2 regions of the Streptomyces sp. NBC_01474 genome follow, and region 2 is predicted to be linked to the other one. Evidence: riboswitches for the same ligand, from Rfam matches in the RefSeq annotation. Region 2 holds a riboswitch; the other holds the start of a gene.
The links. A riboswitch is a leader RNA that binds a small molecule or an ion and turns the genes downstream of it on or off. The one in region 2 is predicted to bind thiamine pyrophosphate.
Positions count from the first base shown of each region.

Region 1: linked by a shared signal. The riboswitch ahead of thiO (glycine oxidase ThiO) and the one ahead of OG758_RS05455 (purine-cytosine permease family protein) in region 2 are both predicted to bind thiamine pyrophosphate.

Region 1 covers NZ_CP109449.1:7,448,661-7,452,944, forward strand. The annotation lists gene pknB (Stk1 family PASTA domain-containing Ser/Thr kinase) at 1-66, opposite strand, end outside; gene OG758_RS33920 (thiazole synthase) at 161-955, opposite strand; gene thiS (sulfur carrier protein ThiS) at 960-1,175, opposite strand; gene thiO (glycine oxidase ThiO) at 1,172-2,356, opposite strand; TPP riboswitch at 2,354-2,467, opposite strand; gene OG758_RS33935 (hypothetical protein) at 2,520-2,864, shown strand; gene OG758_RS33940 (NAD(P)/FAD-dependent oxidoreductase) at 2,981-4,216, shown strand.
Region 2 covers NZ_CP109449.1:1,128,397-1,132,680, forward strand. The annotation lists gene OG758_RS05445 (MFS transporter) at 1-615, opposite strand, end outside; gene OG758_RS05450 (TetR/AcrR family transcriptional regulator) at 868-2,058, shown strand; TPP riboswitch at 2,122-2,215, shown strand; gene OG758_RS05455 (purine-cytosine permease family protein) at 2,208-3,647, shown strand; gene thiD (bifunctional hydroxymethylpyrimidine kinase/phosphomethylpyrimidine kinase) at 3,644-4,284, shown strand, end outside.

The DNA of each region.
Region 1 (4,284 bases), 6.3 Mb from region 2:
TGCGTCGACGCGGTACCGGCCGTCGAGCACCTGCCCGACGAGAGGGTCCTGAAGGGTCGTGTCCACGCAGGCGAGTCTACGAGCAGCCGCCGACACCCGGCTCCGCAGTCGTCCGCAGGCGGCCGTACTGCAGCAGAGCTGTAACCGTGCTGTACGGCCCTCAGAACGCGGGCCGCTCCGGGTCGAGCCTGGCCATCCCGGACACCGGCGACGAGGCCTCGGCGAAGTGCCTGCGGGGGATACGGCCCGCCCGGAACGCCAGCCGCCCCGCCTCGACCGCGTGCCGCATGCCCTCCGCCATCAGGGTCGGCTCCTGTGCGCGGGTGACCGCTGAGGCGAGCATCACACCGGCGCACCCCAGCTCCATCGCCAGCGCCGCGTCGGACGCCGTCCCGGCGCCCGCGTCCAGGATGACCGGCACGCGCGCGTGCTCGGTGATCAGCTGGAAGTTGTGCGGGTTGCGGATGCCGAGCCCGGAGCCGATGGGGGAGCCGAGCGGCATGACCGCGGCACAGCCCACGTCCTCCAGCTTCCGCGCGAGCACCGGGTCGTCGTTCGTGTACGGCAGCACGGTGAAGCCGTCGTCGACGAGGATCTCCGCCGCGTCCAGGAGCTCGATCGGGTCGGGCAGCAGGGTGCGCTCGTCCGCGATGACCTCCAGCTTGACCAGGTCCGTGCCGAGCGCCTCGCGCGCGAGGCGGGCGGTCAGGACGGCCTCACCGGCGGTGAAACAGCCCGCCGTGTTCGGCAGCACCTGGATCCCCAGCTTCTCCAGGACGGAGAGCACGGAGCCCTGCACGCTCGCGTCCACGCGCCGCATCGCGACGGTCGTCAGCTCCGTGCCGGACGCGACGAGGGAGCGTTCCAGGACGTCGAGGCTGGGCGCCCCGCCCGTGCCCATGATCAGCCGGGACGAGAAGGACGTACCGCCGATGACCAAGGAGTCGTCAGCCATGGGTTCAGCCTCCCTGGACCGCGGTGAGGACCTCGACGCGGTCCCCGTCCGTGAGTGCGGTGACGGCCCACTGGGTGCGCGGAACGACGGTTTCGTTGAGTGCGGCGGCGACACCGGACGGCGCTCTGGTCAGTGCAGAGACGAGGACGTCGAGCGTGGTGCCCGAGGCGACCTGGCGGCCCTCGCCGTTCACGGATACGTGGGTGACGGACACGGTCATACGGACTGCTCCACAGAGACGGGTGCGGGGACGGCGCCGAAGCGCCGCGGGGTGAAGGGGCGGGCCACTTCGGGGAGTTCGCCGGTGGCGAGCACGTGGGCCATGGAGTCGCCGGTGACCGGCGTGAGCAGCACGCCGTTGCGGTGATGGCCGGTGGCGAGCAGCAGGCCCGGCAGTGCGGTCGGGCCGAGGATCGGGGCGTTGTCGGGGGAGCAGGGGCGCAGGCCCGCGCGGGTCTCCGTGAGCGGCAGCTCCGTGATGCCGGGCACCAGCTCGTGGGCGTCGCGCAGCAGCTCGTAGACGCCGCCCGCGGTGACCGTCGTGTCCCAGCCGAGCTCCTCACTGGTGGCCCCGACGACGAGCTCGCCGTTGACCCGGGGCACCAAGTAGAGGTTGCCGCCGCGCACGACGGCGCGCACGGTGCGACTCAGGAACGGCGCGTACACCTTCGGCACGGTCAGGCGCAGCACCTGCCCCTTCACCGGGCGCACCGGCGGCAGCACGTCGTCCGGGACCCCGGCGAGCCTGCCGCTGAGGCTGCCGCCGGCGAGGACGACCTGGTCCGCGTCGAGCCCGGTGCCATCGGCGAGGACCACGCCGCGCGCGCCCTCGCGGACGACTGTCAGCCGCTCGGCCCACTGCCGGTGGAACCGCACCCCGGCCAGCTCGCAGGCCGCGACAAGGGCCTTCGCGAGGCGTCTCGGGTCGATCTGGTGGTCACCGTCGACGCGCAGGCCGCCCCGCACGGACGGGGCCAGCATCGGTTCGAGGCGCCGGCACTCACGGCCCGACAGCCACTCCGAGTCCAGGCCCGACTTGTGCTGGAGGGCGTGCAGTTCCCGAAGGTGCGCGCGGTCGTCCGAGTCGAGCGCGACGGCGAGGGTGCCGCACGCGCGGTAGCCGAGGTCGAGCCCGGTGGCCTCGGAGAGCTCGGCCGCGAACGCCGGATAGCGGCGCGCGGACTCCACGTTGAGGCCGAGGAGGGTCTGTTCGGTCTCTCCGTAGTGCAGTTCGGTGACAGCGGCGAGCATCCCGGCCGCCACCTGAGCGGCCCCGCCGCCCGGTTCGGGGTCCACGACCGCGGTGCGCAGCCCGTGCTGCGCGGCCCGCCACGCGGTGACGAGACCGATGATCCCGCCGCCCACGACCAGGACGTCGGAGCCTTCTATAGTACGCGACATGGGCGTCCAGCCCCTCCCTTCGCCGGCATGACCCGGATCAGGTTCGTACGGTCGGAGGCCGTCCCAGCCTCCCTCTCAGCCCGGTACGCCCGGGCTCCCGCGAGTGCTTTACGGTGGCCACCCTAAACCGTCCCCGCGACCCTCAGTAAGGGAGCCCGCCCGCATGGCCCGCTCGCTCGACGGACTCGTCCTCGCCCCGGTCGCCGACCAGGCTCCAGGTCAGGTGGGTACGCGGACGCGGTTCACGTACCACGAGGAGGACGGCCGGATCTGGGCCGAGTACGCGGGCGGGGACGTGGTGCGCGGCCACCTCGTGGGCACCCGTGAGGGCGACCGGATCGACTTCAGGTACGTACAGCTGAAGACGGACGCGACGACCTCTTCCGGGCACTGTGTCTCGCTCGTCGTGGACCTTCCCGACGGGCGGGTGCGGCTGGACGAGACGTGGGAGTGGGAGTCGCAGGCGGGCAGCGGGACGAGCGTCGTCGAAGAGGTCCCCGGCGCCTGACGGCGCGGGCGCGGGCGGTCCCGGCGGTCAAACCCGCGGCCGGTGTGGAAGACGTCACGGGACCGGAGTGACGCTGCCCGCTGACTGACTGAACGTCAGGTGCATATGGTGATCCGGTGAGCGAGCAGACCGAGAACCAGGCACCGGTGCCCCAGGCAGGGCGGCACGTCGTCATCGTCGGCGCCGGGATGGCGGGGGTCCAGACCGCCGTGGCCCTGCGCGAACAGGGCTTCACCGGCGCCGTCACGCTGATCGGCGCCGAACCCCACCAGCCGTACGACCGGCCCCCGCTGTCCAAGGCCGTCCTGCTCGGCAAGGCCGAGGGGTCCGCCTTCGACGTCGACTTCGAATCACTCGACATCACGCTCGAACTGGGCCGCGAGGTCACCGGCGTACGCCCCGCCGAGCACACCCTCGACACCGCCACCGGACCCGCCCCCTACGACGTCCTCGTCCTCGCGACCGGCGCCGAACCCATCAGGCTGCCCGGCACGGAGGACATCCCGGGTGTCCATCTGCTGCGCACGCTCGACGACGCCGAACGCCTGCGCCCCGTCCTCGCCGCGCAGCGCGACATCGTCGTCGTCGGCGCTGGCTGGATCGGCGCCGAGTTCGCCACCGCGGCCCGCGAGGCCGGATGCGCGGTCACCGTCGTCGAGGCGGCCGAGCGACCGCTCGCCGGGGCGCTGCCCGAGGAGGTCGCCGCCCCCATGTCCGCCTGGTACGCGGACGCCGGGGCAAAACTGCGCACCCACGCGCGCGTGGAGCACGTCGAACCCGGTGCCGTCCTCCTCGACGACGGCACCCGGGTGCCCGCCGGAGCCGTGGTCGTCGGCATCGGGGCCCGCCCCGCCACGGGCTGGCTCACCGGCTCCGGCATCACGCTCGGCGCCCACCGCGAGGTCGTGGCGGACGACCGCCTGCGCACCTCAGAACCCGATGTGTACGCAGTCGGTGACTGCTCGTCCTTCCCTTCGGGCCGGTACGGCGAGCGCCTGATGGTCCACCACTGGGACAACGCGCTCCAGGGCCCCCGTACGGTCGCCGCCAACATCATCGGCGAGAGCCCGGCGACGTACGACCCCGTGCCGTACTTCTGGTCGGAGCAGTTCGGCCGCTTCGTGCAGTACGCCGGACACCACGCGGCCGCCGACAGCACCGTGTGGCGCGGTGACCCGCAGGGCGCGTCCTGGAGCGTGTGCTGGCTGCGCGAGAGCCGTCTCGTCGGCGTCCTCGCCGTGGGCCGCCCGCGTGACCTGGCGCAGGGGCGCAAGCTCATCGAGTCGGGCGTCCCGCTGGACCCGCAGGTCATCAGCGACCCGGCCCGTCCCCTGAAGGCCGCCGTCGTGTGAACGCCCCGTGCGGGTGAGGGCCTTTTGCGCGGCCGCGTTTCCCACTGTCAGTCCGGGATGGCACGCTT
Region 2 (4,284 bases):
GCCGGCCCGCGCGCCCTCGGGCCCGGAGTCGCCGCCGAGCAGCCAGAGCACGGCGAAGACCGCACCGAACGCCGCGAGGACACCGAAGGCCGCGTGCCAGGAGTACGTCTCGATGACCCAGGTCAGCACAGGGGCCGCGATCAGCGGGCCGGCCCCGGCGCCGGCGATGACGATCGAGCTGGGCACGCTCCGCCGGTGCGCGGGGAACCACGAGTGCGCCACCTGCATGGCCAGCGCGACGGTCGGCCCCTCCGCGAAGCCGAGCAGCACCCGGCAGGCGACGATGGTGGTGAAGCCGACCTGGGCGGCCATGGGCACGAGGCTGAGCACCCACAGCGCGGCGATCCCGGCCAGCAGCCAGCGCGCCCGCACCTTGCCTCCGAGCCAGCCACCGAGCACGGAACCGACGGCGAAGAGCCAGAAGAAGCTGCTCTGGATGACACCGAACTGGGAGCTGTCCAGGCCCAGTTCCTTCTTCATGCCTACGCCGGACAGGCCCACGACGACCTTGTCGGCGAAGTTGACGAGCATCAGACAGACCAGCAGCGCGAGGACGAACCACGCCCGGCGCCGCACGGCGGACACACGGGCCCCAGAGGCGGTCGCAGACGGCAAGCCGGGCACTTCTTGTCGATCGACGGCCATGGCGGCCCTCCCTGATCAAAGGGGCTGATGTGAGCAGGAAGTGAAACACCTCTAACCAAGGTGCACAATGGATCAGACGCAGATTACCGAGCACAGGGCGGTCACGCAGCAGCTGAGTGATTTCTGTCTAACGCCACACCATGCGGCTTACTTGTTGATCACGGTGGTGCTCGGATGTTGTACCTTTGCCGAAGATGGCCGGACGGCGAGGGGCGAACTGGGATGCAGACGGAAGCGTCGGGTCGGACGACCGCGCGCAGACCCCCGGACCGCAAGGCGCGGATCGTCGCCGCAGCAGCCCGGCTGTTCCGCGAGCGCGGCTACCACAACGTGTCGGTGGCCGACGTGGCGGCCGAGGTCGGCATCACCGCACCCGCCCTCTACCGACACTTCCGAGGCAAGCCCGATCTGCTGCTCCACGTCGTGGACACCACGGTCAACACGATCCTGGAGTCCCTCATGGCGGCTCCGGACCTGGATTCCTACCTCCGCACGACGGCCAACGAGACCATGGAGCGTCGCGGCTCGGCCGTCCTGTGGCAGCGCGAGGCCAGGCACCTGCCGGAGGACCGCCGCCAGGAACAGCGCCGCGCTCTCAACGACGTCGCCGACCGGATCGCCGCCCTGATCGGGGACGAACGCCCGGACCTCGACGAGCCTGACCGCCATCTCCTCGCGTGGTCCGTCCTGTCAGTGTTCGGCTCCATCTCCTGGCACCGCACGTCGCTGCCCCGCCGCCGTTTCGAAGAACTCCTCTACCGGCTCGCACACGCCGCCGCGCACTGCCCGCTCGGGGCGAGTACCGGCGCCGAGGCGGGAACTGCGCCGGGTGGATACGCGGGCCTCGCGGTCTCCCGCCGCGAGGAGATCCTCGTCGAGGCGATCCGCCTCTTCGACGAGCGGGGCTTCCAGTCCGTGAGCACCGACGACATCGGCGAGGCCGCCGGAGCGACGGGCCCCAGCATCTACAAGCACTTCCCCACCAAGACAGACCTGCTCGTGGCCGCCGTGATGCGCGGCGGTGAACAGCGCCGCGCGGGAACGGCACAGGCGCTCGCCAAGCCCGGCACCCCGCGTCAGACCCTCGACCGGCTACTGCGCTCGTACATCGAATTCACCCTGAGTCAAAGCCACTTGATCGGCCTGCTGATCGGTGAACTGGACCAGCTTCCCGAGAAGGAGCGCAAGGCGGCCCGGCAAAATCAGCGGGAGTACCTGGCGCTGTGGGTGCGCCTGCTCGACGAGGTGCGCCCCGGACTCGACACCGCCGAGGCCCGGATCGTCGTCACCGCGGTGCTGACGGTCATCGACAACGCGGCCCGTACGGGCTCCACGGGCGACCGCACGGATCTCGCCGACCGCCTCGCCGAACTCGGCACGGCACTGCTCCTGAGCGAGAACCCGCCCGCATAGATTCGTGGCCGGCAGACCGCCCCCTGGTGTGCCTCCCGGGACGGGGAAGCTACCCTTGCCGACGTACCGGACACGGGGTGCCCCGCCGAGGGCTGAGATCACACCCGTCGAACCTGAACCAGTTAGCACTGGCGGAGGGATGTCAGCCAATGTCGTTGCCCCATGCCCCGAGCAGCACCGGGACCACCGGACCGCGCTCCGTCTTCGACGGGCGGATGCCGGCCGCGCCGGGTGACCTGCGGGTCGAGGCGCGCGGGATCGCGCCGGTCCCCGAGAGCCACCGCTACGGCGGCGCCGGGCGCCTGTTCACCGTGTGGTTCGCCCCGAACCTGACCATGACCGGTGTCTTCACCGGCACCGTCGGCATCGCACTCGGCCTGGACTTCGCCACCGCGCTGGCCGCCGTCGTCATCGGCACCCTCGTCGGCGCCGTGCCCACCGCGTATCTCGGTACGTGGGGCAGCGCGACCGGCGCGGGACAGCTTCCGCTGGCGCGGCTCGCGTTCGGCCGGGCCGTCGCGGTGCCCGGCGTCCTGCAGTGGTTGTCGTCGGTCGCCTGGGACGCGCTGATCGGCCTGTTCGGCGGTGACGCGCTCGCCCGGCTGTGCGGCTGGCCCTTCTGGGTCGGCGTGCTCGTGATGATGCTGGCGCAGGGCGCGCTCGGCGTGCTCGGCTACGAGGCCGTCCACCGGCTCCAGAGGCTGATGACCTTCGTACTGGCCGCCGCGTTCGTGGTCCTGGCCGTCAAGCTCCTCGACGGTGTCCATCCGGTCACCACCGGGGCCGCGCACGGGGCCGACCAGGCCGGCGCGTTCGTCCTCACCAGCACGATCGCGCTCAGCCTGTCCCTGTCCTGGGCCCCTTACGCCAGCGACTTCAGCCGTTATCTTCCGGCCGCCACATCCCGTAAGCGCATGTTCTGGTTCACGCTCCTCGGCGTCACCGTCTCCTTCGTCGCCGTCCAGGCGCTCGGGCTGTGGGGCGCATCCGTGTTCACCGACCAGACCGCGCGCGGGGTCGACGAGCTGCTCGGCGGGGGCGTTCTCGGCTCCTTCGGGCTGCTCGCCGTGGCGCTCGCGGCCCTGTGCAGCAACGCCATGAACGACTACAGCGGCTCGCTGGCCCTGCAGACGATCGGCGTCCGGGTCCCGCGGCCGCTCGCGGCGGCACTCGCCGCGGTGCTCGGCTTCCCGCTGGTGCTGTGGATGCACGCCGCCGACACCGCGGCCCGCTTCCAGAACGTGCTGCTCTTCGTCGGCTACTGGATCCCCGGCTTCGTCGCGGTCGTGGCCGTCGACTGGTTCGCGCGCGCCAGGGCCCGGGGCGGCGCGCCGGTCGACCTGACCGCCGAGAGCGCCCGGCCGCAGCCCTGGTGGCCCGGGCTCCTCGCCTTCGTCGCCGCCTTCGCCGCCGCGGTCCCGTTCATGGACAGCGGCCTGTACGTGGGCCCGGTCGCAGAGGCCCTGCACGGCGCCGACCTCGCGTACTACGTGGCCTTCGTCGCCGCACTCGTCGTGTACGCGCCCCTCAGGCTGCGCCGCCCGACCGCCGCCCCGCAGACCGCACCGCACCAGGAGGCCCGCACATGACCGTGCCCGCGAGCACCGGACGCGTCGCGCCGCCCCGCGTCCTGACCGTCGCCGGTTCGGACTCGGGCGGCGGCGCCGGGATCCAGGCCGACCTCAAGACGATGCTGGCGCTCGGTGCCCACGGCATGAGCGTCCTGACGGCCGTCACCGCGCAGAACTCCCTGGGGGTCCAGGGAGCGTGGGAACTCCCCGTCGACGCGGTGCGCACGCAGTACCGCAGCGTCGTGGACGACATCGGCGTCCAGGCGGTCAAGACCGGGATGCTCTCGTCGCCGGTGCTCGTCGAGGCGGTGGCCGAACTGCTCGCCGGTACGGACGCCCCCGTGGTCGTGGACCCGGTGAGCGTCTCCAAGCACGGCGATCCGCTGCTCGCCGAGGACGCGCTGGACGCGGTGCGCACCAAGCTGCTGCCGGTCGCGACGGTGGCCACGCCGAACCTGGACGAGGTGGCACAGCTGACCGGCCTCGCCGTCACGGACGACGACGGCATGCGCCGGGCCGCGGCGCGGCTCCTGTCGTTCGGGCCGCGCTGGGTGGTCGTCAAGGGCGGTCATCTGCCCGGGGCGGCCGTGGACCTGCTCACCGACGGCACTGAGGAGCACTGGCTGCGCGCTCCCCGCCACGACAACCGGCACAC